Regions from separate parts of the Priestia megaterium genome, predicted to be linked through region 1. Evidence: a T-box and tRNA genes for the amino acid it is inferred to sense, from the RefSeq annotation. Region 1 holds a T-box; the other holds one or more tRNA genes.
What was found. The T-box of region 1 lies ahead of leuS (leucine--tRNA ligase). A T-box ahead of a tRNA ligase gene usually reads a tRNA of that ligase, here a tRNA-Leu.
Positions count from the first base shown of each region.

Region 2: it has a tRNA-Leu gene. The T-box ahead of leuS (leucine--tRNA ligase) is inferred to sense a tRNA for this amino acid. The anticodon was not compared.

Region 1 is NZ_CP023317.1:4,606,988-4,610,389, forward strand. It holds gene leuS (leucine--tRNA ligase) at 1-1,359, opposite strand, end outside; T-box leader at 1,424-1,642, opposite strand; gene CEQ83_RS23555 (GntP family permease) at 2,054-3,376, opposite strand.
Region 2 is NZ_CP023317.1:197,644-201,045, forward strand. It holds gene CEQ83_RS01090 (Tex family protein) at 1-161, shown strand, start outside; gene cmpA (cortex morphogenetic protein CmpA) at 219-335, opposite strand; gene CEQ83_RS01100 (SprT family protein) at 445-894, shown strand; tRNA gene CEQ83_RS01105 (tRNA-Asn) at 1,029-1,103, shown strand; tRNA gene CEQ83_RS01110 (tRNA-Ser) at 1,107-1,197, shown strand; tRNA gene CEQ83_RS01115 (tRNA-Glu) at 1,207-1,281, shown strand; tRNA gene CEQ83_RS01120 (tRNA-Val) at 1,306-1,381, shown strand; tRNA gene CEQ83_RS01125 (tRNA-Asp) at 1,411-1,486, shown strand; tRNA gene CEQ83_RS01130 (tRNA-Gln) at 1,498-1,572, shown strand; tRNA gene CEQ83_RS01135 (tRNA-Lys) at 1,577-1,649, shown strand; tRNA gene CEQ83_RS01140 (tRNA-Leu) at 1,662-1,744, shown strand; tRNA gene CEQ83_RS01145 (tRNA-Leu) at 1,767-1,852, shown strand; tRNA gene CEQ83_RS01150 (tRNA-Arg) at 1,943-2,019, shown strand; tRNA gene CEQ83_RS01155 (tRNA-Gly) at 2,024-2,097, shown strand; rRNA gene CEQ83_RS01160 (16S ribosomal RNA) at 2,179-3,402, shown strand, end outside.

The sequences.
Region 1 (3,402 bases):
AGTTGTTTTTGGTAAAACAAGCGGAAGCTGATCTTCAGGAACTGCAGTTGTTGTGCCATCTTCCCAGTGAATAACAGGAATCGGTTCACCCCAGTAGCGCTGACGGCTGAATAACCAGTCACGCAGACGGTATGTTACTTGTTTTTCACCTTTTTCATTTGCTTGAAGCCACTGAATCATATTTGAAATTGCTTCTTCTTTATCTAGACCATTTAAGAAGTCTGAATTAACGTGCTCGCCGTCGCCTGTATAAGCTTCTTTTGAAACGTCTCCACCCGCTACTACTTCTTTAATCGGCAGTTCAAATTTAACAGCAAACTCATAATCACGCTCATCATGAGCAGGAACAGCCATAATTGCACCTGTACCATAGCTCATTAGAACATAGTCAGCAATCCAAATTGGCATTCTCTCACCGTTTACAGGGTTAATTGCATAAGCACCTGTGAATACGCCCGTTTTGTCTTTAGCTAAGTCTGTACGCTCTAAATCGCTTTTGCTTTTAATTTGATCTAAATACGCTTCTACCGCTTCTTTTTGTTCGGCTGTCGTAATTTTATCCACAAACGGATGTTCAGGTGCTAAAACGGCATACGTTGCCCCAAACAGCGTATCAGGACGCGTTGTGAACACAGTAAATGTTTCGTCATATCCATCAATTGTGAAGTGAACGTGAGCTCCTTCAGAGCGGCCAATCCAGTTTCGCTGCATTTCTTTAATACTTTCTGGCCAATCAAGATCATCTAAATCTTCTAGTAAACGATCTGCATAAGCTGTGATCTTAAGCATCCACTGCTTCATTGGACGACGCTCAACCGGATGCCCACCGCGCTCACTTTTGCCATCTATAACTTCTTCGTTTGCAAGTACTGTTCCCAACGCAGGACACCAGTTAACAGCTACTTCATCCACATAAGCTAAGCCTTTTTTATATAACTGTAAGAAAATCCACTGCGTCCATTTGTAGTAGTTAGGATCAGTTGTATTAATTTCACGCTCCCAATCGTAAGAGAAACCTAACGATTTGATTTGACGACGGAAATTATTAATGTTAAGTTCAGTGAACTCAGCCGGATCGTTTCCTGTATCTAATGCATACTGCTCAGCAGGTAGTCCGAATGCATCCCATCCCATTGGATGAAGTACATTGTATCCTTGCATACGCTTCATACGAGATAAAATGTCCGTTGCTGTATAACCTTCTGGATGCCCAACGTGTAAACCCGCCCCAGATGGATAAGGGAACATATCTAATGCGTAAAACTTACGCTTTCCTTCATCTTCTGTTGTTCTAAATGTTTTATTTTCTTCCCAAACTTTTTGCCATTTTTGTTCGATCTTTTCATGATTAAAAGCCATACATAATCCTCCTTGTACGCTCCAGCTGTATTTAATTAAACTAAAAAACCCCTCATCCCTCAAACAAAGGGACGAGAGGTTGAATAAACTTCCCGCGGTACCACCCAAATTAGCACAATTATGTACTCACTCATTTTCCTTAACGCGGATAGACGGTAAATGTTACTTTACTTCACATTTACAACTCCAAGGTGAGTTCATGAACGCCCGTTTGCTGACTCGCACCACCCGTCAGCTCTCTTAGCTCGCTTCGTTCACTACTATTCCTTATCATAGTTTTTACATCATACTACCTTGTATTGTAAATAATATGTTCGCAAACTGCAAGTTGTTCAACGGATTTTGTAAAAGTTTCTACACTGCCTCACTGCTTTGTTGCTAAATCCCCTCTTTCATTCTTATATATGAACAACTTCTCCCAAAAACATACATACAACGCCAAACAAAGAGATTTAGACATAACTAAGTTAATCCTATCTAAAGCTGAATAAATAGGATATCTGGACTCCTTGCTACAAAACTGTTCATTTCCGTGCAAGGCTTCATCTTGCGCTCCAATCAACAGCTTAAAGCAACTAAACACATAAAAGCCGAGTTCACCATAATAATGAAAAGATCCGAACGATTTATCGTTCGGATCTTCCTTCAGCTAAAATACTTTTGTCCCCGCCTCTACTTTCTTTAACAGCTATTATTAAATACCAAATCCAAAAGAAAACAGGATAATCGCAAGTACGAGACCAACAAGCGGAACAATTACCGTCATCGCTGCAACTGATCCATACGCATCTTTATGAGTTTCTCCACAAATAGAATTAATTGTGGTGACGACATAACCATTATGAGGCAAGGAATCTAATACGCCAGAAGATATAGCTACTACACGGTGGAGAGCTTCTGGATTTACACCAGCATCTAGATAGTGAGGGGCTAAAATTGGCAAAGCAATCGCCTGACCTCCTGAAGCCGAACCTGTCATCCCCGCGATAACACTCACCGCAATAGCTCCCCCTATCAACGGACTGCCTGGAATATGCGTCATGGCATCTACAGCCACTCCAAACGCGGGAACAGCCTTAGCAACCCCTCCAAAACCTACGACAGCAGCTGTATTCCCAATTGCAATTAACGCTCCAAGCGTCCCTTCTGATGCTGCATTCCAAAATCCTTTAAAGTGTTTTCGGTTCACAATGTATGTGACAATGATACCGCTTAAAAGTGCGACAATCAACGCAGATTGCTGAAGCGGCTTATGAAGTGCAAAAGAAATAATGAGCACGACCACAAGCGGAAGCAAACTTAATAACGGATTAGGAAGAGACTGATTTTCCGTTACTGCTGGATCTTTCTCGCGTGATATAAAACGCTCTCCATTTTTAACTGCTTTTGAAATCAAGCGCTTTAACCACCAGTAGCCGAATACAGCCATCACTACCGCTACAACTAAACTAACTTCCCATCCTGCATACGGACTAGTCTTTAAATATTCAATTGGAATCCAGTTTTGGATTTCAGGCGATCCAGCCGAGGTCATCGTAAACGTAACGGAACCGAATGCTAAAGCAGCAGGGATAAACCGCCTCGGCAAATCAGCTTGTTTGAATAAGCTTAAAGCCATTGGATAGACAGAGAATGCTACTACAAACAGACTGACTCCTCCATATGTTAAGACCGCACAGGCAAGTACAATCGCCAACACTGCTCTTTTCATTCCTAGTTTACTGACAATCCAGCGAGAAACACTATCAGCGGCCCCGCTGTCTTCCATCACTTTTCCAAAAACGGCGCCCAATAGAAACATTAAATACCAAGAAGCAATAAATCCTGTGAAACCAGACATATAATTCCCAACAAAATTTGCTTCTCCTTCTTTCACCAGCTGTGGAAATAAAGGCATTCCGCTTGTTAACGCAACAACTAAAGCACTAAGCGGACCTGCTATAAATAAATTCATGCCTCTCATCGTTAATACAATGAGCAGCAATAATCCTCCAATTAATCCAATCATACTAAGCATATTCTAGCCCCCCAAGAAGTCATATA
Region 2 (3,402 bases), 620 kb from region 1:
TTAAGCAAGACGGTCTAGTCCATATTTCTAAATTAACGAATCGGTACGTTAAGCATCCCCTCGATGTCGTTTCAGTAGGAGATTTGGTGAATGTGTGGGTAGAAGACGTAGATATGAAAAAAGGAAGAGTTGCACTGACGATGATTCCGCCCCATCAATAATAAAATTGCCTTTTCAGATTTTCTGAAAAGGCAATTTTATTTGTAAAAAGAAGTGATTTAAGAAGCGGAATTATTTTTTTGATAAAAAAACCAACATTGGTTGAGCAATTTTATTTGTGCACGGTCTTTTTCAGAATAAGCGCGCCTCATTTGTTTTTGTAGCCACATTGGCATAAGGACAATCACTCCTTTTCATTTATGATAAGGTGAATAGTGAGTATGTAATGAAGTGTATGCCCCAAGAGCTAGTCAGGTGATTTCATACAGTAGAGGAGTATGTAAGATGAATGATAAGGATTTACAAATACTTGTAGAAGAAATTTCATTGAAGCTGTTTCACAAACCATTTCGTCATGAAGCCACTTTTAATTCTCGGTTACGTACGACAGGCGGAAGGTATTTGTTACGTACATCTAATATAGAAGTAAACTACAAATACTTTGAACAATATGGCACACAAGAAATAGTAGAAATTATTAAACATGAGCTCTGTCACTATCATTTGCATATTGAGGGGAAAGGGTATAAGCATGGAGATCAAGACTTTAAAAGGTTAATGAAAGAAGTAGATGCACCTCGATTTTGTCAGGCATTGAAAAAAGAAAGTGATGGAAAGAAAAAAGAGCACATATATGTATGTATGCAGTGTGATCAAAAATATGTTCGAAAAAGAAAAGTGAACACAGTTAAATATGTTTGTGGGAAGTGTAAAGGTAAATTAAAAAAAATGTAGAAGATGCTTGACTAAAATAGATTCATTATGGTAAATTAATAAAGCCGTCTCAAATAAACGGCAAAGAAATTACAAAAACTTATTGACATTACATATAATGTCGATTACAATGTAAGAAGTCTGATAAATATTATTCCACAGTAGCTCAGTGGTAGAGCTATCGGCTGTTAACCGATCGGTCGTAGGTTCGAGTCCTACCTGTGGAGCCATATGGAGAAGTACTCAAGTGGCTGAAGAGGCGCCCCTGCTAAGGGTGTAGGTCGTGTAAGCGGCGCGAGGGTTCAAATCCCTCCTTCTCCGCCATTTTATAATGGCCCGTTGGTCAAGCGGTTAAGACACCGCCCTTTCACGGCGGTAACACGGGTTCGAATCCCGTACGGGTCACCATTGATTTTTATTTACATATCCTGTGGAGGATTAGCTCAGCTGGGAGAGCACCTGCCTTACAAGCAGGGGGTCGGCGGTTCGATCCCGTCATCCTCCACCATTTTGACTGTTTCATACATAATTTTGGATGGTCCCGTGGTGTAGCGGTTAACATGCCTGCCTGTCACGCAGGAGATCGCGGGTTCGATTCCCGTCGGGACCGCCATTTTAAATTATTGGGCTATCGCCAAGCGGTAAGGCAACGGATTTTGATTCCGTCATGCGTTGGTTCGAATCCAGCTAGCCCAGCCATAAAGAGCCATTAGCTCAGTTGGTAGAGCATCTGACTTTTAATCAGAGGGTCGAAGGTTCGAGTCCTTCATGGCTCATTTTCATTTCTTGCGGGTGTGGCGGAATTGGCAGACGCGCTAGACTTAGGATCTAGTGTCTTTACGACGTGGGGGTTCAAGTCCCTTCACCCGCATCTTATTCATTTTATGTATTTAGCGGTCGTGGCGGAATGGCAGACGCGCTAGGTTGAGGGCCTAGTGGGGGCGACCCCGTGGAGGTTCAAGTCCTCTCGGCCGCACCAAAAAAACTTTTTAAAAAAGTATTGACATAAGAAAATAGAAATGATATTATAATAAAGTCGCCAAAACAACGGCGGTAAACATCATAAGAAGCGCCCGTAGCTCAATTGGATAGAGCGTTTGACTACGGATCAAAAGGTTAGGGGTTCGACTCCTCTCGGGCGCGCCATATTGCGGGTGTAGTTTAGTGGTAAAACCTCAGCCTTCCAAGCTGATGTCGTGAGTTCGATTCTCATCACCCGCTCCAAATATATTGAACTTTGAAAACTGAACAAAGCGACAAACGTCAACGTTAATTTTTATTTTTTAAATGAGCAAGTCAAACATTTCTTCGGAGAGTTTGATCCTGGCTCAGGATGAACGCTGGCGGCGTGCCTAATACATGCAAGTCGAGCGAACTGATTAGAAGCTTGCTTCTATGACGTTAGCGGCGGACGGGTGAGTAACACGTGGGCAACCTGCCTGTAAGACTGGGATAACTTCGGGAAACCGAAGCTAATACCGGATAGGATCTTCTCCTTCATGGGAGATGATTGAAAGATGGTTTCGGCTATCACTTACAGATGGGCCCGCGGTGCATTAGCTAGTTGGTGAGGTAACGGCTCACCAAGGCAACGATGCATAGCCGACCTGAGAGGGTGATCGGCCACACTGGGACTGAGACACGGCCCAGACTCCTACGGGAGGCAGCAGTAGGGAATCTTCCGCAATGGACGAAAGTCTGACGGAGCAACGCCGCGTGAGTGATGAAGGCTTTCGGGTCGTAAAACTCTGTTGTTAGGGAAGAACAAGTACGAGAGTAACTGCTCGTACCTTGACGGTACCTAACCAGAAAGCCACGGCTAACTACGTGCCAGCAGCCGCGGTAATACGTAGGTGGCAAGCGTTATCCGGAATTATTGGGCGTAAAGCGCGCGCAGGCGGTTTCTTAAGTCTGATGTGAAAGCCCACGGCTCAACCGTGGAGGGTCATTGGAAACTGGGGAACTTGAGTGCAGAAGAGAAAAGCGGAATTCCACGTGTAGCGGTGAAATGCGTAGAGATGTGGAGGAACACCAGTGGCGAAGGCGGCTTTTTGGTCTGTAACTGACGCTGAGGCGCGAAAGCGTGGGGAGCAAACAGGATTAGATACCCTGGTAGTCCACGCCGTAAACGATGAGTGCTAAGTGTTAGAGGGTTTCCGCCCTTTAGTGCTGCAGCTAACGCATTAAGCACTCCGCCTGGGGAGTACGGTCGCAAGACTGAAACTCAAAGGAATTGACGGGGGCCCGCACAAGCGGTGGAGCATGTGGTTTAATTCGAAGCAACGCGAAGAACCTTACCAGGTCTTGACATCCTCTGACAACTCTAGAGATAGAGCGTTCCCCTTCGGGGGACAGAGTGACAGGTGGTGCATGGTTGTCGTCAGCTCGTGTCGTGAGATGTTGGGTTAAGTCCCGCAACGAGCGCAACCCTTGATCTTAGTTGCCAGCATTTAGTTGGGCACTCTAAGGTGACTGCCGGTGACAAACCGGAGGAAGGTGGGGATGACGTCAAATCATCATGCCCCTTAT